Regions from separate parts of the Arthrobacter sp. TJ-58 genome, predicted to be linked through region 1. Evidence: predicted binding sites of a transcription regulator. Region 1 holds the regulator's gene; the other holds the start of a gene.
What was found. The regulator HspR, encoded in region 1, represses chaperone genes until heat shock. The targets are predictions, from matches to a motif close to AAGTTGAGTCNNNNNGACTCAACTT.
Positions count from the first base shown of each region.

Region 2: AC4D2W_RS11470 (Hsp20/alpha crystallin family protein) is a predicted target of HspR. The motif match lies at 1,929-1,953, and genes of this name have one in related genera.

Region 1 covers NZ_JBZCNM010000002.1:156,964-168,098, forward strand. Annotated here, with positions in the region: gene AC4D2W_RS06900 (DUF3995 domain-containing protein) at 1-72, shown strand, start outside; gene dnaK (molecular chaperone DnaK) at 200-2,080, shown strand; gene AC4D2W_RS06910 (nucleotide exchange factor GrpE) at 2,083-2,718, shown strand; gene AC4D2W_RS06915 (DnaJ C-terminal domain-containing protein) at 2,840-3,835, shown strand; gene AC4D2W_RS06920 (heat shock protein transcriptional repressor HspR) at 3,921-4,433, shown strand; gene AC4D2W_RS06925 (ABC transporter permease) at 4,459-5,232, opposite strand; gene AC4D2W_RS06930 (ABC transporter ATP-binding protein) at 5,229-6,200, opposite strand; gene AC4D2W_RS06935 (class I SAM-dependent methyltransferase) at 6,305-6,985, opposite strand; gene AC4D2W_RS06940 (NYN domain-containing protein) at 7,100-8,113, opposite strand; gene trmB (tRNA (guanosine(46)-N7)-methyltransferase TrmB) at 8,119-9,000, opposite strand; gene AC4D2W_RS06950 (DEAD/DEAH box helicase) at 9,324-10,946, shown strand; gene AC4D2W_RS06955 (HutD/Ves family protein) at 11,025-11,135, opposite strand, start outside.
Region 2 covers NZ_JBZCNM010000003.1:222,305-233,439, reverse strand. Annotated here, with positions in the region: gene AC4D2W_RS11480 (hypothetical protein) at 1-269, shown strand, start outside; gene AC4D2W_RS11475 (glutamate-cysteine ligase family protein) at 364-1,833, shown strand; gene AC4D2W_RS11470 (Hsp20/alpha crystallin family protein) at 2,023-2,589, shown strand; gene AC4D2W_RS11465 (NADP-dependent isocitrate dehydrogenase) at 2,671-3,930, opposite strand; gene purH (bifunctional phosphoribosylaminoimidazolecarboxamide formyltransferase/IMP cyclohydrolase) at 4,086-5,699, opposite strand; gene AC4D2W_RS11455 (HNH endonuclease) at 6,008-7,855, opposite strand; gene AC4D2W_RS11450 (MFS transporter) at 8,159-9,511, shown strand; gene purN (phosphoribosylglycinamide formyltransferase) at 9,560-10,144, opposite strand; gene AC4D2W_RS11440 (hypothetical protein) at 10,184-10,621, shown strand; gene AC4D2W_RS11435 (signal peptidase I) at 10,714-11,135, shown strand, end outside; gene AC4D2W_RS11430 (cell division protein PerM) at 11,121-11,135, opposite strand, start outside.

The DNA.
Region 1 (11,135 bases):
GCCCTGCTGGCTTATCTGCTGTTCTCACGGCCCGGAGCTGTTCAGCTGTCCGGGCCACCTCTCAGAAGTTGAGTCGGTTCGACTCAACTTTGTTGACAAAGAACGCGTCCTGAGTAAAGTTGAGTGCAGAACGCTCAAGACGCGCTGCGGGAGTGCCTGGCCCTCCCGGCGCAGTTTGCCACGGAAAGAGGAAGCAAATATGTCACGTGCAGTAGGTATTGACCTTGGAACCACGAACTCGGTTGTCTCTGTCCTGGAAGGCGGCGAGCCCACGGTTATCGCCAACGCAGAGGGCGGCCGCACCACCCCTTCGGTTGTTGCTTTCGCCAAGTCCGGCGAGGTCCTGGTAGGCGAAATCGCCAAGCGCCAGGCCGTGAACAACATTGACCGCACCATTTCCTCCGTCAAGCGCCACATGGGCACCGACTGGAACGTGGACATTGACGGCAAGAAGTACACCGCCCAGGAAATCTCCGCACGCATCCTGCAGAAGCTGAAGTCCGACGCCGAATCGTACCTGGGTGAGAAGGTCACGGACGCCGTGATCACCGTCCCCGCGTACTTCAACGACGCCGAGCGCCAGGCCACCAAGGAAGCCGGCGAGATTGCCGGCCTGAACGTCCTGCGCATTGTCAACGAGCCCACCGCCGCAGCTCTGGCCTACGGACTGGACAAGGGCAAGGAAGACGAACTCATCCTGGTCTTCGACCTCGGCGGCGGAACCTTCGACGTCTCCCTGCTCGAAGTCGGCAAGGATGAAGACGGCTTCTCCACCATCCAGGTGCGCGCCACCGCCGGTGACAACCGCCTCGGCGGCGACGACTGGGACCAGCGCATTGTGGATTACCTGCTGAGCCAGGCCAAGGCCAAGGGTGCTGACCTGTCCAAGGACAAGATCGCCCTGCAGCGCCTGAAGGAAGCTGCCGAGCAGGCCAAGAAGGAACTCTCCTCCGCGACTTCCACCAACATCTCCCTGCAGTACCTCTCGGTCACCCCCGAAGGCCCGGTCCACCTGGATGAGCACCTTTCCCGTGCCAAGTTCCAGGACCTGACCAAGGACCTGCTGGACCGCACCAAGAAGCCGTTCAAGGACGTCATCTCCGAAGCCGGCATCAAGGTTGCGGACATCGACCACATCATCCTCGTTGGCGGTTCCACCCGTATGCCGGCCGTGTCCGAACTGGTGAAGGAACTGGCCGGCGGCCAGGAGCCCAACAAGGGCGTGAACCCGGATGAGGTTGTGGCCGTTGGCGCCGCCCTGCAGGCCGGTGTGCTGAAGGGTGAGCGCAAGGACGTTCTGCTGATCGACGTCACCCCGCTGTCCCTGGGCATCGAAACCAAGGGCGGTGTGATGACCAAGCTGATCGAGCGCAACACGGCCATCCCCACCAAGCGCAGCGAGACCTTCACCACGGCGGATGACAACCAGCCGTCCGTGGCCATTCAGGTCTTCCAGGGTGAGCGCGAGTTCACCCGCGACAACAAGCCGCTGGGCACCTTCGAGCTGACCGGCATTGCTCCGGCTCCTCGCGGCGTCCCGCAGGTTGAGGTCACCTTCGACATCGATGCCAACGGCATTGTGCACGTGTCCGCCAAGGACAAGGGCACCGGCGCCGAGCAGTCCATGACCATCACGGGCGGTTCTTCCCTCTCCAAGGAAGACATCGACCGCATGGTCCGCGAAGCCGAAGAGCACGCAGCGGAGGACAAGAAGCGCCGCGAGGCTGCGGACGTCCGCAACTCCGCCGAGCAGCTGGCCTACTCCGTGGACAAGCTCCTCACGGACAACGACGACAAGCTGCCCGAAGACGTCAAGACCGAGGTCAAGGGCGATGTTGACGCGCTGAAGAAGGCACTCGAAGGCACCGAGAACGACGACGAAGTAAAGTCGGCGTTCGAGAAGCTGCAGTCCTCGCAGACCAAGCTGGGCGAAGCCATTTACGCTCAGGCCCAGTCTGAAGGCGCTGCAGGTGCCGCAGGCGGTGCCGGTGCCGGTGACGCGGGCGCAGCCGGCGGATCCTCCGCCGGCGACGAGGACATCGTTGACGCCGAGGTTGTCGACGACGAAGACAAGAAGTAATCATGACGGCTGGTAACGAGTTCCCCAACGACAAGCCGAACGGCGAAGAGCAGGAAGCCGCCGGCCAGGTGCCGGCGGACTCCGAAGCGGCGGACCCTGCGTCGGCGGCATCCGAGGAAACACCGCAGCCTGAGGGCGGCGCCGACGGCGACGCCCTGGCGCAGGCCGAGCAGATCCTCAACAGCGCCGATGTTCCGCCGCAGCCCTCCGCTGCCGGATCACCGGAGGCCGTGGAACTGCGCAATGACCTGCTGCGGCTCCAGGCGGAATACGTCAACTACCGCAAGCGGGTGGAGCGTGACCGCGACGTCGCCCGGGAAATGGCAGTCATTGGAGTAATGAACTCCGTGATGCCGGTCCTGGATGACATCGACGCAGCACGCCAGCACGGTGACTTGGTGGAGGGGCCGTTTGCCTCAATCGCCAACAAACTGGAAAACACGCTGAAGTCTTACGGGCTGACCCGGATTGACGAGGTGGGGGTTGAATTTGACCCGAACATCCACGAAGCGTTGATTCAGCAGCAAAGCGCGGACGTGCAGTTCGATACTGTGACCCAGATTCTGCGGGCCGGCTACAAGGCCAACGACAGGGTCCTGCGGGCGGCGCAGGTTATCGTCTCCGTTCCGGAGCAGTAGGAAACAGGTACCCGGGGCCGTCTCACGGCGGCCCCGGGTACTTCTCATTCAGCAGTGCATGTCCGGACCGCAACCCGCGGGTTGCGGGCGGGAGCAGTAAAACCGAGGAAGGGGACGCCAATTGGCTAGTCAGGATTGGGTCGATAAGGATTTTTACAAGATTCTGGGCGTTCCCAAGGACGCGTCGGAAGCCGATATCAAGAAGGCGTATCGGAAGCTGGCGCGCAAGTATCACCCGGACCAGAACCAGGACGATCCCTCGGCCGAGCGGATGTTCAAGGATCTTTCGGAAGCGTACTCGGTGCTTTCGGACGCCGAGGAGCGCCAGCAGTATGACGCCATCCGCGCGATGGGCAGCGGTGCACGGTTCTCCGCGGGCGGCCCCGGCGGCGCAGGCCCCGCAGGAGGAGCCGGCTTCGAGGATCTCTTTGGCGGACTGTTTGGTCAGGGAGCGCGTCCCGGAGGCGGCCGCCGCACCAGCTACAGCACCGGCGGCAGCAACATTCCGCCGGAGTTCGCCGACCTGTTTGGCGGCGGAGGCTTCGGCGGCGGGTTTGGTTCCGCTCCGCCGCAGAAGGGCGCCGACCGCACGGCCAGCACCACCATCTCCTTTGCCGGGTCCATTAACGGCACCGTCATCGGGCTGCGGGAACCCAGCGGTGAAGTGGTGGAAGTCCGGGTGCCTGCCGGAGTCAAGGACGGCCAGAAGATCCGGGTCCGCGGCAAGGGCCAGCCCGGTGCCGCAGGCAACGGCGACCTGATGGTCACCGTAAACGTCACCCCGCATGATTTCTTTGTCCGGGACGGCAACAACATCCGCATCCATGTTCCGGTCAGCTTCCCCGAGGCCGCACTCGGCGCCACCATCGAGGTGCCGACACTGACCTCGGAGACCGTGAAGCTGAAGGTTCCTGCCGGTACGCCGTCGGGGCGCACCCTGCGGGTCAAGGGACGCGGCGTGCAGACGTCCAAAGGCAACGGCGATCTCCTGGTGACGGTCGACGTCGCCGTTCCGTCACATCTCAATAAGGAAGCGAAGGCTGCGGTTGAGGCTTTTGCCGATGCCACCAAGGGCGAGGATCCCCGCGCCGGACTGGCATCCAAGGCCCGCCTGTAGCTGACGAATTCGAGGTCCGGTTTCCCGTGCCGCGGGAGCGGAACCGGGCTATGGTTACTACTTCAACAGCTGTCAAGGAGGAACAATGGGAATAGACGTCAACGCGCCTATCTTTGTGATCTCCGTTGCCGCAGAACTGGCTGACATGCATCCGCAGACACTGCGGCAGTATGACCGGCTGGGCATTGTCTGTCCGAGCCGCGCTCCCGGGAGGTCCCGGCGCTATTCGCAGCATGACATCGACATGCTGCGCGAGGTTCAGCGCCTGTCCCAGGAGGGTGTCTCGCTGGAGGGCATCAAGCGCATCATGCAGCTGGAAAACCAGGTGTCAGGGCTCCGCGCCCGGATTGATGAACTCTCTGCCGAGCTGGACGCGGTCCAGCAGCGCACTCCCGACCGCAGCCGGGTGTTCGCCGCAGGTCTGGCCGGCGACGTCGTGACCCTGACCCGCGGACAGCGTCCGCCGGCGTCGAGGCCGTTCGGGACCCAGCTGAGCCTGGCCTCCCTGGTGCAGCGGCGCGGCAGGCTGCGGGCGCTTCCGGCCGGCAAGCAGGATGCCATGGACTACGCCGACGACGGCTACGTGCAATCGCTCTAGGCACGGATACGGCAGGTCCCGGCGCCTAACGGAAACGCCGACCCTGGTCCCGCCGGTTGGCCCACACAGCCAGGGCTCCCAGCACCAGCGTCCAGGCGACGAGGCAGGGGATTGCCGCCGCGCTCAGCGGCTGACCGGCAAAGACCGCCACTGAAAGGTCGCGGGCAGCCCGGGTGGGCAGGAACAGGGAAAAACTGTTCAGCCCGGAACTGAACAGCTCCGGAGGCAGCATCAGCCCGCCGGCAAAAGCGAGCGGAAAGAAGACCACCTGGGTCACGGCGATTGCGACCTTCGAGGTGCACAGGTAGCCGATCAGCAGGCCCAAAAACAGGAACGGCAGCCCGCAGGCGAGCCACGCGAGCATGGCAGCCGGCACCCGCCACCAGGACAGCGCGCCTGACCTGAAGGCGTCCAGCGCCGACGTGGTGAGCATGCCCACCAGCATCACGGGGATCAGGGAAAAGAACGCGAACAGCATGGCCGTCAGTGCCCGGGCCGCAGTTGGCGGGACCGCGCCGGCCGGCAGCGTCCGCACGTAGCTGCTCCACGGATTGGCGCGGTCCTCGGCAACACCGATGCCGTAGTTGAACAGGAACGAACTCATCACGCCAAAGAGCGCCAGCTGCGCGACGGCGATCAGTGAGGCCACGGGGTTGGACGTCACTGCCTGCTGCGGAAGGACAAAGAAGACCAGGGCCAGAGTGGGGAAAAGCGTCGACGAGATGACGGAAATCGGGATGCGCAGCTGTTCCAGCACCTGAGCCTTGGTGTGAGCGCGGATTAAAGCGGCCGTACTCATGGCTTCTCCTCGGCAGCGGGTTCCTGCATGCCGGCACCCAGATGCGTCAGGGACAGGAATGCCTCTTCGAGGCTGGCCGTGTGGACCTCCAGCCGGGAAAACGGAACGTTGTCACGGACCAGGCGCCGTACCGTTGCATCCGAGTCCCGGCTCAGGACCGTCACTGAGCCGTCCGCCCCGGCGGTGGCCCCTGCGCTTTCAGGCAGGGATTCAAACCACGACGGCGGACGGTCGGTGTGGAAGGACACCCTGCTGACGGAGACCCGGCTGCGGATCTGGTCCACGGTTCCGTCAGCAACCACCTCTCCGTTGTTCAGAACCGTCACCCTTCCGGAGAGGGCCTGGATCTCTTCCAGGTAATGGCTGGTCACCAGCAGTGTGCCGCCGTCCCGCCGGTACTGGCCCAGCCGCTCCCAGAGATTTTCGCGTGCCTCGACATCCAGCCCGGTGGTGGGTTCGTCCAGGATGACCAGCCGTGGCCGGCCCACCAACGCAAGTGCCACCAGCAGCCGGCGCTGCTGGCCGCCCGAGAGCCCGCCGCACTGTTTATCGGCAATATGTGTGAGCCCGAATTCGGCCAGCAGTTGAGGCGCCGGTACCGGATGTTCATAGTGGGCAGCAACAAAGTCCACGGTTTCCCGTACCCGCAGCGTGGGCGGCACCGACGTTGCCTGGGGTGTTGTTCCGAGCTGCCGCCGCGCGGCAGGCTCACGGGGATTGCGGCCAAAGAGCTCCACCGTTCCGGCTTCCGGGGTGCGGATCCCGCTCAGCAGGTTCAGCAGGGTGGACTTTCCTGCGCCGTTGGGGCCGAGCAGTCCCAGAGCTTCTCCGGCCCGGATGTCCAGGCTGACCCCGCGCAGGGCAGGCTTCCCGGCATAGCTTTTAGTGACGGACCGCGCAGCTGCCAACACCTCTGAGGTGCCGGCGGAGCCGGCCGGCCGAGTTGCGGAACTGGGAATGGAAGTCACGGTTCCTTCATGCTGTCGACCGCCCGTCCGGCCTGTCAAGGTTCCCTGGGGCGATGAAGGGGGCCGCTAATCAACGGAGGCTGTTGCTCAACGGAGGCTGTTGCTCAGCTCAGGCGGCGCGCCCGCAGGATCACGTCCTCGGTGTGGTGGGAGCCCGCTCCGGTGGACACATGCCGGGGGCGGGTCTCGTCCAGCTCGATGCGCCAGTTGCCGTCGAGCAGGTCCGCCACGTCCCTAAGGCCCACGTAGTCGCGGAGATCAACACCGTGCTTTTGAGCTTCCTCAGGTGTGGGCAGCGGATGGTGCACCATGAGGAGCACGCCTCCGGGAGCCACGGCATTTAGGAGGGCTCTTTCGGCTGCGTTTGTCCCGGTGCGCAGCAGCGCCGGATACTGAGCCGATACCAGGTCAAAGGAGGCCGGCGGAAGGGCCGCCTCCACCAGGCCGGCGTGCAGCCACCGGACAGTAACGCCCCGCTGCCCGGCCTGCCGGGCGGCCCGGTCGAGGGCCACCCGGGAGACCTCCAGTGCCGTGACGTCCCAGCCCTGCTCCGCCAGCCACACGGCGTCGGCGCCCTCCCCGCAGCCAACGTCCAATACCCTGCCGGGCTGCATCCCGCTCGCCTCGCCCACCAGGACGGCGTTGGGCTGTCCGCTCCAGAGCGCGGGCTTTTCGGTGTAGCGCTGGTCCCAGAAGGACCTGATTGCTTCCGGCGTCTGCGGCGGGGTCATGCCGGGCTCAACCGGTTCGGCGGAGTCCGCGGCGTGATGATTTCTGTGTTCCATTACTGAAGCATGCATCGGGGATATGCCGCCGGCAAAGTCTTTTTGCCGCCATGGCAAACAACGCCTGCCCGAAGTCTCCGATGCGCAGATGCGCAAGGGTGCAGGAGCCGATAATCAGCGCTTTGGAGTATCCGCGTCCGGCCGCAGGCGGATGAGGCGCTGCGGTCCGCTTTCCTCCAGCTCCACCAGATCGCTGTGCGAGGCGAGGAAGTCCGTGAAGGACCGGTAACCGAGCGGCTTCTCGTTGAAGGAGGGATCCATCCGGCGCATCTGGTTCTTGATGGTGCCGGTATTGAGCCACTCGTCAGCATCGCCCTTGGCGTGGCCGATCTGCAGTGCCCGGAGGAGCAGTTCCGTGGCGATGGTCTGCGGATCGATGTCCTCGGGTTCCTCCGGCTCGTCGAGCTGGATGTCACCGGCGTCGGAGAACATGGGGATCGTGGTGAGAATCCGGGTCTTGCCGGAGACCGGCTCGGGCTGGATTTCCGCAGGCTGGGGAAGCTTCCCGCCTGCTGCGGGGCGGTCCGCTGCGGCAGCGGCCGCAGCACCCTTGTCGATGCCCGGCAGTGAATCGTAGTCCTCGAATTCATCACATGCTGCGGCGAGAGACGTGCTGGTGGATCCGGCAACGCCGATGCCCACCACAAAGCGGCCGAGCCGCTTGGACTTCTGCGCCAGTGCGATGTAGTCGGAGTCTCCGGCCACGATAATGACGTGCGTGAGGTCCGGCAGGCGGAAGAGGTCCTCCACCACGTCGACGGCAAGGCGGATGTCCGCACCGTTTTTGGTGCCCCTCGTGGTGGTGGTGAACAGCTGGGTCAGGTCCACCGCGCGGGACATGAGCTGGCGCTGGTAGCTGGCATTGACCGGAACGGACCAGTCGGCATAGGCGCGGTTGACGACGAGCGTGCCGAAGGATGCGGCGAAGTCGATAATGGCGTTGAAATCGACGGTTGCCGCGGTCAGCTTGGCTGCAATCTCGGGATCCGCGTCGCGGCTGAACTTGTCGAAGTTGCGGATGCCGTCGCGCTGGAAGGCATTGCGGCCGTGCAGCTGCTGGTATCGCGAGATGACAATGTTGTCGAAGTCTATGTAGAGGCCGACGCGGGCATCATTGGGTTCTGTCATGGGAATCATGCCTTGCGGTAGGTGAGGTCGAAGATCAGGCGCCCGGCCTGGTGGGCTTTGTTCTCGAAACTGGTCAGGGTGCGGCCGTCAAAGCGCGGCGCCCACCCGCCCCGGGTGTCGACGTCGTTCACCGGCGCCTTCTTTTCCAGCCCCTCCCGGTTGACGCGCGTCAGCGGGCTGTCTTCGCCGGCGCGCTCGCCGTCGTGCAGGTTTTCAAACCGGGCCGAAGCGTCCAGTACTTCACGCATCTGGACCGCGTAGTCGGACCAGTCGGTCGCCAGGCGCCAAATGCCGCCGGGCACCAGGACGCGGGCCACCAGTTCGGCGAACTCGTCCTTGACCATGCGGCGCTTATGGTGGCGGGTCTTGTGCCAGGGGTCGGGGAAGAAGACCCAGACCTCGTCCACTGAACCGGCCGGAAGCATGGTGGTCAGGACCTCGGGAGCATTGGCTTGCACCACGCGGACGTTGGTGAGTTCCTTCTGGCCAATGCGCTGCAGGGTCTGGGCCAGGCCGGGAAGGTAAACCTCCACCGCGAGGTAGTTCTTGTCCGGGTTCTGTTCTGCGGCGTGCGTGACGGCTTCGCCCAAGCCGGAACCGATTTCCACCACCAGGGGAGCGGACCGCCCAAACTCCGCGGCGGCGTCGAACACGTACTCCGGATCCACCGAGGTGTCCGCTTCGGCGCGGGGGACGTCAATGACAAACTGGTCCGACAGCTCGTCCCAGGCCTGCTGGCGGCGGCCCTGGAGGCGGGATCCGCGGCGGACAAAGGAGACCGGCGAGCGGAAGTGCCGGGCGTCTCCGGTTTCATCCGGCACGCCGGCATCCGCCGGATCTTCAGCGTTCAGGGAGCCGGCATCGGGCAGGGCTGGTTCAGTAGTCATCACTGTTAATGTTATCGGCTGCGCAGCGGCTCGTTCGCAGCCCTCCGCCGGGCCGGAACCGGCCGGTGTGGGACGGTTACGAGGCCCTGCGCTGAGCCGCCGATTAGGAAACTGGGAACAAACCGGTAAACTGGACGAAGTTGTTGTGACTGCCGCGCCTCAAAGCGCGTGTGTAAGCAGCGCAACCTGCGTCGATAGAACGCTTTCTTTTGTCCCGCCGGCCCCTTACGGCCGAGCCACTGGACACTGTCTGACTTTTCTTCGGCGAACCCCCGGCGCCATACGGTTTTGGGGGCCACTTACCGAAAGTTGCTTGTCTTTTAATGACTACTTTTGCTGCCCTTGGTGTACCCAAGGCTCTGGTTTCCTCCCTCTCCGCTTCCGGAATTGACGAAGCATTCCCGATTCAGGTTGAAACCCTTCCCGACACACTTAAGGGCCGCGACGTGCTCGGCCGTGGCCGCACAGGCTCCGGCAAGACCCTCGCTTTCTCACTTCCGCTGGTTACCCGGCTGGCCGAGGCTGAAGCGGCTTACCGCCGCAAGCCCAACCGCCCGCTTGGGCTGGTCCTGGCACCTACCCGCGAACTGGCCACACAGATCAACAACGTGATTGAGCCGCTCGCCAAGGAACTGGGCCTGACCACCACCGTTATTTACGGCGGCGTCTCCCAGCAGCGCCAAGAAAAGGCACTCAAGGCCGGCGTTGACATTGTCATTGCCTGCCCCGGCCGGCTTGAAGACCTGATGAAGCAGAAGGTCATCAGCCTGGAATCCATTGAAATCACTGTGCTCGATGAAGCCGACCACATGGCTGATCTTGGATTCCTGCCGGTTGTGCAGCGCCTGCTGGACCGCACTCCTGAAAAGGGACAGCGCATGCTGTTCTCCGCGACGCTGGACAACGGCGTGGACAAGATCGTCCGCCGCTACCTGTCCAACCCGCTGACACACTCCGTTGATGAGCCGCAGGCAGCGGTGTCCACCATGGACCACCACGTGCTGCTGGTCCAGGACCAGACGGCCAAGAAGCTGCTCGTCAAGGAACTGGCCTCAGGCTCCGGCCGGCGCATCATGTTCATGCGAACCAAGCACCACGCCCGCAAGATGGCCAAGTTCCTGACGGACAGCGGTATTCCCACCGTTGATCTGCACGGCAACCTGTCCCAGAACGCCCGCGACCGGAACCTGGCGGAATTCTCCTCCGGTGACGTGCGCGTACTCGTAGCCACCGACGTCGCAGCCCGCGGCGTGCATGTGGATGACGTTGAGCTGGTTGTCCACATCGACCCGCCCACGGAACACAAGGCATACCTGCACCGTTCAGGCCGTACGGCACGCGCCGGTTCTTCCGGAACCGTCGTCACGCTGACCCTGCCGGAGCAGAAGAGCGAAGTGTCCAAGCTGATGAAGGCTGCGGGCGTTGACGTCTCCATTGAAAAGGTTTCGCACAATTCTCCGTCCATCGCCAAGCTGATCGGTGACCGAGCCGCTGTTGTGGAGCCGCATGTGCGCGCCGCCCAACTGGCGTCGAAGTCCCCGCAGCAGGGCGGCGGCCGCTCCACCGGCGCCAATGCCCAGCGCAAGCGCGCTGCCCGTTCCACCACCGCACCCCGTGCCGGCGGCCGGGGCGGATCAGGCGGCCGCGGACGCGTTTCGGCTGAGCGCACCGACCGCAGCGAGCGTGACCGCAACGACTTCACGCCCGACGCACCCCGCGCCCAGCGCACCCAGGACGGACGCCGCGGAGCAGCTGCAGCTGCCACCGCACAGGGCCGCAACCGCCGCCCGGCCACCGGCCAGCGTGCCGGAGGCGAGGGCGCAGCATCCGGCCGCCCCGCGGCCGGAACACGCGGACAGGCACCTTCCGGTGCCGGCCGTCCCGCCCGCGGCGCAGGCCCGCGCCGTGCCACGGCTCCGGCCTCCAATGAGCGCCGGTCCCGCTAGGGTTCAGCTCTAAAGCACAAAAAGGCGCCTGCTTCCTTCGGGAAGCAGGCGCCTTTTGGCTTTTGAAGGGCTCCGGCCCTAGTCCAGCTCGTAAAAGGATACGACGGCGGCAAACCCGCGTCCCAGCACCGCGGGACGCTCCGCATCCCCGGCCACGGCGTCCAGCGGCTCCAGCGCTGCCGAGGAACC
Region 2 (11,135 bases), on a different contig from region 1:
ACAAGACCGGCGTCACAGTGATCGGCGCCCTGGTGACGTTCTACGCAGGGATGGTGGGACGGAAGGTTGAAAAGTATTCGGAGGAGGGTGCGGTTGGTGCAACCGAGCCGAATCCCACGGCGTCCAAGGAACTGCAGTCGGCCCAGCGGCAGTTGAAGCTGCTGCAGTGGTGCATCCCCGTTTTCTCCGGAGCAGTGATCGTCATGGGAGCCCAGCACGGTGAGATGCAGCGCGCTTCCAACGTCCTCAAGGGCCTGATGAAATCCTAGGTTCCCCGTCCCGGAAGCGGAGCCGGACGCACGTTCTGTCTCACCCCCCGAAACACGCTATACATCCTTCGGCGCCCATGGTTATCTTCAGACGATGGGCGCCGAAGTTAACAGCAAGACATACAGCCGGGAGCAGCGGACACGGTACCGCCAGCGACTCCTTGAAAACCTTGACCGGTTTGCCGGTTACCTTTCAACGGCGCAGTTCGCAGACACTGCCAGTATTGGCTTGGAACTGGAGCTGAACCTGACAAACACGGACTTCACCCCCGCGCTGCGCAACGCCGCCGTTCTGGAGCAGATCGCCGATCCTGCGTTCCAAACGGAAATCGGCGCTTTCAACATTGAGATGAACCACCCCGCACTGTCTATCGGCGGCTCAGGCCTGCGGGATCTCGAGGACAGCCTCCGCTTCCAGCTGAACCGGGCAGACTCCCGTGCGGCCGAGGTGAATACGGATATTCTCATGGCGGGAATCCTGCCCACCCTCCGGCCAAACCTTTTGGAAGACAAGGAATGGCTCAGCGCCGGCAAACGCTATGCCGCGCTGAACACCTCGGTGCTCCAGGCACGCGGCGAAGACGTGCACGTGGACCTGCGCGGCATTGAGTCGCTGTCCTTCTACGCTAAAAACATTTCCCCCGAAGCCGCCTGCACGTCAGTGCAGCTGCACCTGGAGGTGAGCCCGGAGGACTTTGCACCAGCCTGGAACGCCGCCCAGATGATCGCCGCTCCCCAGGTGGCGCTCGCTGCAAATTCGCCCGTCTTCATGGAACGAATCCTGTGGCATGAAACCCGGGTTGAGCTTTTCAAGCAAGCCATCGACACCAGGCCTCCCGAAATGCGCAACCAGGGAGTGCGGCCCCGCGTGTGGTTCGGAGAACGCTGGATAACCTCAATCTTCGACCTCTTCGAGGAGAATGTCCGGTACTTTCCCGCGCTGCTCCCTGAACTCTCCCGCAGCAGCGGCGGGTCCACGGCCGCCGGAGCCCCTCTGCTCCCGGAGCTCCGCCTTCACAACGGCACCGTCTACCGCTGGAACCGGCCCATTTATGATCCCGGCGAGCACACACCCAACCTGCGGCTGGAGAATCGGGTTCTCCCGGCCGGCCCCACAGTGCTGGACGTCGTGGCCAACGCAGCGTTCTTCTACGGTCTGGTCCAGCATCTGCGCACCTCCGAGCGCCCGCTCTGGACCCGACTGGCCTTCAAGAGCGCCGCAGACAACTTCCTGGCCTGCGCACGCAACGGTCTGGAAGCTACGGTGTACTGGCCCGGCATCGGCGAGACGCCGGTGGCCGAACTGATTCTCCGCCACCTGATCCCCCAGGCAGCAACCGGGCTGGCGGAACTGGGCGTGGACCAGGAATTAATCGGCCGCTATCTGGACGTCATCCGGGAGCGTGCCCGCACCGAGCAGAACGGCGCCTCCTGGCAGATCGCGTATCTGCGCCGCTTGGAGAGTCAGGGCATGGAACGCAGGCCTGCACTTGTAGAACTCACCCGCAGATACTGGGAAAACATGCACACGAATGCCCCCGTCCACGAGTGGCCGGTGGACTGAGGCCCTCTGCCGCGGATTTTTGGTTCTGCATTTTTGGCATCAATTTCGGCCTCGGTTCTGGCAGTCAGATTGTGTGACTGCTAGCCTAATTTCATAACTTGAGTCGAGCTGACTCAAGTTACCGACCTTCTGAAGTTCCGATTAATGATTCGCCTGCCTGGCAGGTGGGCGTCAAAGGAGTTGATGATAATGGCGATGAAGTTCGATCCATTCCGCGAGCTCGACCGGATGGCAGGAGCCCTTCTCGATCCCCGGCAGCGGCTGCGGCTGATGCCCATAGATCTTTACCGCGAGGGCGACCACTACATTCTGAATGCCGATCTGCCGGGCATCGATCCGGGTTCGGTGGACGTGGATGTGGACGGCCAGCTGCTCACCATCCGGGCCGAGCGAACCATCCAGGCTTCCGACGGCGTCACATGGCTGACCCGGGAGCGCGAATCAGGCACCTTCCTCCGCCAGCTCAACCTGGGCCAGGGAATCGACATTGAGGGAATTTCCGCCACCTATGAAAACGGTGTCCTCAGTGTCCTGATCCCGGTCAGCGAACGGTCCAAGCCTCGCAAGATTGAGGTGTCCTCCTCCTACAAGGATTCGAACACCATCAGCGGCCAGTCCAGTTCTGAATCGGTGACCTCATCAACCTCGAGCAGCTCCGGCTCCGATTCAGGCTCCTCGGGTTCCGGCTCCATGGGATCGGGTTCATCCGGATCCGGCTCGATGGGCTCCGGCGGAGACCAGGGCTCCGGCATCTAGCGGGTCTTGAACATAACGACGGCGGCGCCCCACCCGTGAAGGTGGGGCGCCGCCGTCGTTATGCGCTGAAGCAGCTGGGAATTAGCCCAGGCGGGTCTTCAGGTTGGCATCGAGCTCAGCGAGGAATTCCTCGGTGGTCAGGTATGCCTGGTCCGGGCCGACCAGGGCAGCCAGGTCCTTGGTCATCTTGCCGGACTCGACGGTCTTGATGACAACGTCTTCAAGGGTCTCGGCGAAGTTGATGACCTCGGGGGTGTTGTCCAGCTTGCCGCGGTGCATCAGGCCACGGGTCCACGCGAAGATCGAGGCGATCGGGTTCGTGGAGGTGGGCTTGCCCTGCTGGTGCTGGCGGTAGTGGCGGGTGACCGTACCGTGTGCAGCTTCGGCCTCAACGGTCTTGCCGTCCGGGGTCATCAGCACGGAGGTCATCAGTCCCAGCGAGCCGAAGCCCTGTGCCACGGTGTCGGACTGGACGTCGCCGTCGTAGTTCTTGCAGGCCCAGACGTAGCCGCCTTCCCACTTCATCGCGGAGGCAACCATGTCATCGATCAGACGGTGCTCGTAGGTGAGGCCGGCTGCTTCGAACTGGTCCTTGAACTCGGCGTCGAAGACTTCCTGGAACAGGTCCTTGAACTGGCCGTCGTAGGCCTTCAGGATCGTGTTCTTGGTGGAGAGGTACACCGGGTAGTTGCGCTGCAGGCCGTAGGCGAAGGAAGCGCGGGCGAAGTCCTTGATGGAATCGTTGAAGTTGTACATACCCATGGCGACGCCGCCGTCGTCACCGTAGGTGACAACCTCGGTCTTGATTTCCTCGCCGCCGTCTTTGGGCGTGTAGGTCAGCGTCAGGGTACCGGCACCGGGAACCTTGAAGTTCGTTGCCTTGTACTGGTCACCGTGAGCGTGGCGGCCAATGATGATCGGCTTGTTCCAACCCGGCACCAGGCGCGGGATGTTGGAGATGATGATCGGCTCGCGGAACACCACGCCGCCGAGGATGTTGCGGATGGTCCCGTTCGGGGAAACCCACATCTTCTTCAGGCCGAATTCTTCAACACGGGCCTCATCCGGGGTGATGGTGGCGCACTTGACGCCCACACCGTGTTCCTTGATGGCGTTGGCAGCGTCAACAGTGACCTGGTCATCGGTGGCATCGCGGTTCTGGATGGAGAGGTCGTAGTACTTCAGGTCTACGTCCAGGTACGGATTGATCAGGCGGTCCTTGATGAACTGCCAGATGATGCGGGTCATTTCGTCGCCGTCGAGTTCTACGACAGAACCCACAACCTTGATTTTCTCAGCCACACGATCTCCTTGTGTGTTGGTGGGCACCGAACATGTCATGCGGCATGACGGAACCCGTCTTTTTGGCTTGTATTTGAGTCCAACTATGCCACAGCCCACTCGAGGCTCCCTAAACTCCGGGACGGCCGCTTAAGCCCGCCGCCCCGGAGGTTGGGTGGTGCCGGAAGAGCATCCCGGCACGCTCTGCGAGGCGCTTAGTGGAAGAAGTGGCGTGCGCCGGTGAAGTACATCGTGACTCCGGCAGCGTTGGCTGCTTCGATAACTTCGTTGTCACGGATGGACCCGCCGGGCTGGACCACGGCGCGGACTCCGGCATCGAGCAGAATCTGCAGGCCGTCGGCAAACGGGAAGAACGCATCCGACGCCGCCACGGCGCCGCGGGCACGTTCTTCTTCCGGCCCGCCGAGGGTATTGGCCCGTTCCACGGCAAGCCGGCACGAATCAACCCGGTTTACCTGACCCATGCCAACGCCCACTGACGCACCGTTGTTGGCCAGCAGGATGGCGTTGGATTTCGCCGCCCGCACAGCTGTCCAGGCGAAGGCAAGGTCGGCCAGCGTTGAATCGTCGGCGGCGGGACCGGACACCAGGGTCCAGTTCTCCGGCTGGTCGCCGTCTGCCTGCATCTTGTCCGATTTCTGGACCAGCATGCCACCCGAGACCTGGCGGAACTCGGCCGCGCTGCGCCCGTACCCGTCGGGCAGGGTCAGCAAGCGGATGTTCTTCTTTGCGGAGAGGATCTCCACTGCTGCGGGTTCGAAGTCCGGGGCGATCACCACCTCGGTAAAGATGTCCTTGACCGTCTCGGCCATGCCGGCAGTGACTGTCCGGTTGGCCGCAATCACTCCGCCGAAGGCCGATACGGGATCGCAGGCGTGTGCCTTGGCGTGCGCATCGGCGATGGGATCGGCAGCATCCGGGGAGGCGACCGCAACCCCGCACGGGTTGGCATGCTTCACGACGGCCACGGCCGGTTCGCTGAAATCGAAGGCTGCACGCAGGGCGGCATCGGCGTCTACATAGTTGTTGTAGGACATCTCCTTACCGTGCAGCTGGTCTGCCTGCGCCACCCCGGGCTGCGCACTCTTGTCTGCATAGAGGGCCGCTTCCTGATGCGGATTCTCGCCGTAGCGCAAAACCTCGGACCGCTCCAGCGCGAGCCCGGTGTAAGCCGGCCAAGTGGTGCCTTCGTCGGTTCCGTCGCCGAACTGTTCTGCCGTCCAGGCCGCCACTGCCGTGTCATAGGCGGCAGTAGAGGCGAAGGCCTCAGCAGCAAGACGGCGTCGCTGCTCCAGGTCAAACCCGCCTTCGGCGGCTGCCGTGACAACCTCGGCATACTTGGCCGGGTTGACGATCACGGCCACAGAGGGGTGATTCTTTGCAGCGGCACGGACCATTGAGGGACCGCCGATATCGATCTGCTCCACCACCTCATCCGGGCTGGCGCCTGACTTTACGGTTTCCACGAACGGGTAAAGGTTCACCACCACGAGGTCGAAGGGTTCAATCTCCATTTCCTCAAGCTGGGCCACATGATCCGCACGTCGCCGGTCCGCGAGAATGCCGGCATGGACACGCGGGTGCAGCGTCTTGACCCGTCCGTCCAGGCATTCAGCGAAGCCCGTTACCTCGGAAACTTCCGTGACGGCTACACCTGCAGCGGCAATCTGCCTGGCTGTGGAACCGGTGGAAACAATGCTGACACCGGCTGCGGAGAGGCCCTGAGCCAGTTCCGTCAAACCGGTCTTGTCATAGACCGAAATCAAGGCCCGGCGGATGGGTACACGGTTCAGCGGCTGAGAGCTCACGCAATATCTCCAAAGTAAGAGGGTGTCGGTGGCTACAGTTTAGGTCACACGGCCCCGTCGGACGGAGTGTGAAGCTGAGACGGGTGATCCCCGGTTGACCCCTGCTGGCTCTTGTCCTGTCTCTTGTCCTGTCCCTGCTCCCGCCGGCCGCTCCATCCCTCCCGCTGGACTGCCTCCTATCCACTGCTGGCCTGCCAATATTCGCCGCCGGACTGCCCATATCCACCACGGGACTGTCCCATATCCACCGCAGGATTGCCCATATTCACCTCTGGCCTGCCAATATCCGCCGCTGCTCCGCAAGCGATCTATCGCTGGCCTGGAAGCGGCGGCGCGATTGAGCGGTAGCTGTGGCCTGTTGGCGTAGTCGTTACTACCGTGTGCCGGCCCGTCCGGTCCATACTCCTTTTATCCACGCCCGCCCGATCCCTTTCCCTACAGGGCGCCGGTGTTTCTTCACATCGGGCCGCCCACCCGGGTGCTTCTTTGGCTTGGTTGCAGGCCTCGCACAGCCCCTGGATATTCTCGATGCTCGTGGGGCCTCCGTCGCGGAAGGGTTTTACGTGGTCATAATGCCGAATCGGCGCACCGCACCAAGGTGTCCGGCAGATCTGGTCGCGGGCCGCTATCACCCGGGCCAATCCTTCCGGAACCAGCCTGGCCCGGGAGTCCATGGCAGTGAGCCTGCCGCTGCCCGGTGCTGTGTAAAGCCGGCGAAGCCATACTTCCGTGCGGGGCTTTCTTCGGACTCCCCGAGGCTCTCCCCTATCCATTCCTCGGGTTTTGCCACTGTCCACGCCTTGGATTCCGTCCCAACCCAAGCCCTGGATTCCGTCCCAACCCACGCCCTGGATTGTGTTCCCGCCCACGCCCTGGATTGTGTTCCCGCCCACAGCTTTGGTTTTGTCACTATCCCTGCCCGTGGTCTCGTCACTGCTGCGCAACAGGTCCCGTGCCCACTGTGCCGGAACCACTCCATATCCGGCCAGCAGGGCCGGTTCGGCGCCGTCGGGAATGTGCACACCAGCGGACTCACCAGCGGACTCATCCGGATCGCCGGAAACTGTCCGGACCGGGTCTCCGCCCTTTCCGGTGCTGTGGCTCCCGACCCCACAATTTCCGCCGCTGCAGTTTCCGGCACCTCCGCTCCCGGCTCCGCTGTTGCCAGCCACGCAATTTCCCGCTTCACCCTTTGGCAGAATGCCGTGGAGCAGCGTCCTGTCCGTCATAATCAGCTGCACCTCCACCCGCAGGTCCTCCGCTCGGGCCTGACCCGTCAGCAGCTCAACAAAGGTGTCGGCCATGACTTGCCCCTTAGAGCGGGGATCGCCCGAGGCACGCGCCTGATCCGCCTTCCGCGTCAACGCAGCCATCACTCCCACGCCCTGAGCCACCGGCAGCAGTGCGCTCACGTACGCCATGGTGTCCGGTGCCGGGCGGCAGGAAACGAAACGATCCGAGGCTGCTTTCGCCGCTCGATTCACCACGCTGAGCGGATCCAGTCCGTAGGCCAGGGTCTTGATGGCGGCAATGAGTTTCCGATCCCCCAGCTGTCCCAGCGCCGCTTGGTCCCCCGCGATCAGTTCGTCGACCTTCTGCCGGTGGGACAGCGTTAAACACGCCGTCTCCCGCACTAAAATTGTGGCGCGCCATTCACTGATGACTCCGAGGCTCAGCGCCCGCAGGGTATGCGGCATCTCAGCGCTCAGGATCCTCGCCAGCCCCAGCAACCGGGTACCGGTGTGCGGTGATTCGCGCCGGGCTAACCCAATTTGAGCTGCCACGCCCCGACCGAGCTGGTCTGCTTTCACTCCTGCACGAGCCTGGCTGCGACGGGAAGACTCGTCAAAAACCGCGGCTGCCCGTGCCTGCGCGGCACAAATGGAGCCCTTGAGTTCCTCCAACATGCGAATGTGATCGATCAGCTGCAGCCGTACCGCTGCTTCCGCAACTTCCAAACCAGCGGCATCCAACACCGGACCATCCACGACCACGTCGCCCAAGACAGCACGACCCACGACCACGCCGTCCGGTACCGGACCGCCCATGACCTCGGCATCCGACACAGCACCGTCCAAGACCTCGCCACCCGACGCTGCTCGCCGGTCCGGACTCGCATCCATGCTGTGTCGATCCTCGGCTGGTGGATAGTACATACCTTCTATTTTAGTGATCGGGAGCACATAATGAGCGGAATCGCGATACGGGAAAGATACTCTAATGCGCTCCGCTCGCCACCATCCCGCGCCCGAACCGGGAGCCACGCAAACCGGAACGCCGTCACCTCCGTTCGCCAGGACTGCCCTATATGGAAACACGGCCCGGGTCCGGTCTCCCGCTTCTAAGTTTTCCCGTCGTCAGGGGTTCCCCCATAGTCCGGCCCGCGGGGTACAGTTTCTTCGGACCGCCGCTCAGCCTGTCCAACCCACGATATTCCGCCCCTTCGAAAGCGCGCGCCCATGACAACGACAAGCACCCTGCCCACGGGCGACGAGGTAGTCCAGAACCTGCCCTGGAAGTGGAAGGTTCAAGGCCGGATTTTTATTATCGGCGGCCTCGGTTTCATGTTCGATGCCTGGGATGTGACCCTGAACGGGGTCCTGATTCCCCTGCTCTCCAAACACTGGGATCTGGCGCTGGGCCAGGCAGCCTGGATTGGCACGGCAAACCTGCTGGGCATGGCCATCGGGGCGTTTGTGTGGGGGTCCATTGCCGACTCCATCGGACGCAGGAAAGCCTTCACAGCCACGCTGCTGGTCTTTTCACTCTTCACGGTGCTGGGCGCGTTTTCCCCGGACATCATCTGGTTCTGCATCTTCAGGTTCATGGCAGGCTTTGGGCTGGGCGGCTGCGTCCCGGTGGACTACGCATTGGTGGGTGAGTTCACGCCGCGGAAGCAGCGCGGCCGGGTACTGACGGCAATGGACGGCTGGTGGCCGGTGGGGGCAGCCCTGTGCGGCGCCACCTCTGCCCTGATCATGGCAACGCTCGCTGACTGGCGTTTCACCATGCTGGTCATGGTGCTGCCCGCACTGCTGGTTTTCTGGGTCCGGCGCTCCGTCCCGGAATCTCCCCTGTTCCTGGTCCGCAAGGGCCGCACCGCTGAAGCCGAAACAGTCATAAACGGGCTCATCAGGAGCACCGGTTCCACGGTGACCAACTGGCGGCTGCCTGAACCCGAAGAGCCTGCAGCCCTGTCAATGCGCGCTGTGGGAACCCAGTTGCGCGACCTCTGGCGGTACAGCTGGAAAATCACTGTGGCCTCCTGGTCCCTCTTCTTCACCATCCTGCTGGTCTACTATCTGGCGCTGACCTGGATGCCGAAAATTCTCGTGGACTCCGGCTTCAAGGAATACGCCGCATTCCTGACCACGTCGGGGATGGCCGCCGTCGGGCTCCTGGGAGTAATCGCTGCCGCCCTGCTGGTGGAACGCGTGGGACGCAAATGGATCCTGACCGTCACCGGTCCGCTGTCCGCGCTGATCCTGGTGGTTGTGGCGCTGGTCCTGGACGTTCCCGCCGCAGCTACGGGTTGGTTGCTGGCCTACGGATTTGTGGTGCAGGTGGCCATCCCGGTGCTGTACGCCTACGTTTCGGAGCTGTATCCCACTGAGCTGCGGGGCAGCGGGTTTGGCTGGGCCTCCACGGTGAGCCGCATCGGTGCCGGATTCGGGCCGCTGATTTTCGTCTCCATCGCATGGCCATATTTGGGCCTGCCGCTGTCCTTCGGGCTGGCCGGAGTACTCGTGGTGCTGGCCGTGCTGTGGATGATGCGCTTTGCACCGGAGACCAAGGGCGCCGCACTGGACTAGTCCGGCGTGTGCCGTGCCGGGCTGGCCCGGCGTGCGCGGGCGGCATTCCTAAACCTCGAGGGTGGGCAGTCCCTCGCTGCTGATTCGATGCAGGGTTTCGATCAGCAGCCGGCGTTCCTGAACCTTGATCCGCTCATGCAGGGTTTCCTCGGTATCACCGTCGAGCACTTCGACGGCGGCCTGCGCGAGGATCGGACCGGTGTCCACGCCTGCGTCGGCAATGTGCACGGTGCAGCCGGTGACCTTCACTCCGTAGGCCAGCGCGTCGCGCACCCCGTGCGCGCCCGGGAAGGACGGCAGCAGGGCAGGGTGCGTATTCAGGTAGCGGCCCTCGAATGTCTTGATGAAGTGCTCATCGACGATGCGCATGAACCCGGAAGACAGTACGAGGTCCGGTGCATAGGATGCCACCTGGTCCGTCAACGCCAGATTCCACTGGGACCGCTCGGCGTAATCGCGGAAGTTCACCACGAAGGTGTCATAACCGGCATCGGCGGCCCGCTGCACTCCGAGGGTTCCGGGGCGGTCCGCACCGACGGCGGCAATTTCGACGTCGAGTGTCCCAGCCGCCACGGCGTCCAGCACAGCCTGAAGGTTGGATCCGGTACCGGACACGAGAACAACAATGCGCATGCGTCAACCTTAGGCTCAGCCGTCGCCTAGGGTTAAACCATGAACAACGACGGCCGCGCCCCTGACCAGACTCCTCCGCCGTTGCAGCAGGCGCCCGAAAAGCCCGCTGCCACCGACGAACAGAAGCAGAGTGCCCGCGGCTACCTGCGGATTTTCGTGGCGCTGGTCATTGCCGTGCTGCTCACATCCGGGCTCGCGCTGCCCTGGAAGCTGGTGCCGCTGGTGCTGGGAGTTGCCGCCGTCGTCGTCGGCATTATGACGCTCCTGAAGGTGCTGCGCTCCAAGCTCGGTTCCGTGCCGGTCTTTGTCACGACTCTCGGCCTGGTGGCGTCCGTGATGATGGTGGTGGGCCTGGGACTGGCGGTGGCCACCTGGGACAGCACGCAAAAGCTTGAGACCTGCCTGGGCAATGCGCTCACCCTGGAAGCGGAAAAGAACTGCCAGTCCGACTTCAGCAACGGCATCTTCCCTCGCTGAAAAATCTCCGGCGGACCCTCGCAAAGCTGGGGAATCTGGCCGCCGTCTGCATTCTGGTAACCCTGCTGGGCCTGTTGGCCGGGCCGGCGCTGGTGGGGCTGCGGCCGCTAACCGTTCTCAGTTCCTCCATGGAGCCCGCGCTGCACCCCGGGGACGTGGTCCTGGTGCGCGGCGTCGATCCTGCTGCCCTCCGGATAGGTGACGTGCTGACCTACCTGCCGCCGGGAAGTCCGGCGGATGCACTTCCCGTCACCCACCGGCTGACCGGTTTCACTGCCGGCCCCGACGGGGCGAGGGAGCTGATCCTCCGGGGCGACGCCAATTCGCTGCCTGACGCGCCGCTTCCGCTCTCAGCCCTGCAGGGCAGGGTGGTGGCCACGATTCCCAACCTCGGGCTGTTGGACCTGCCGGCGCAGCGCGGCGACCTGGCCTGGATCCGCCCGGCGCTGGCCCTGGGGATGTTTGGCTACGCCGCGCTGCTGTTTTTCCAGTACTTCCGTCAGCGGCGTTCTTC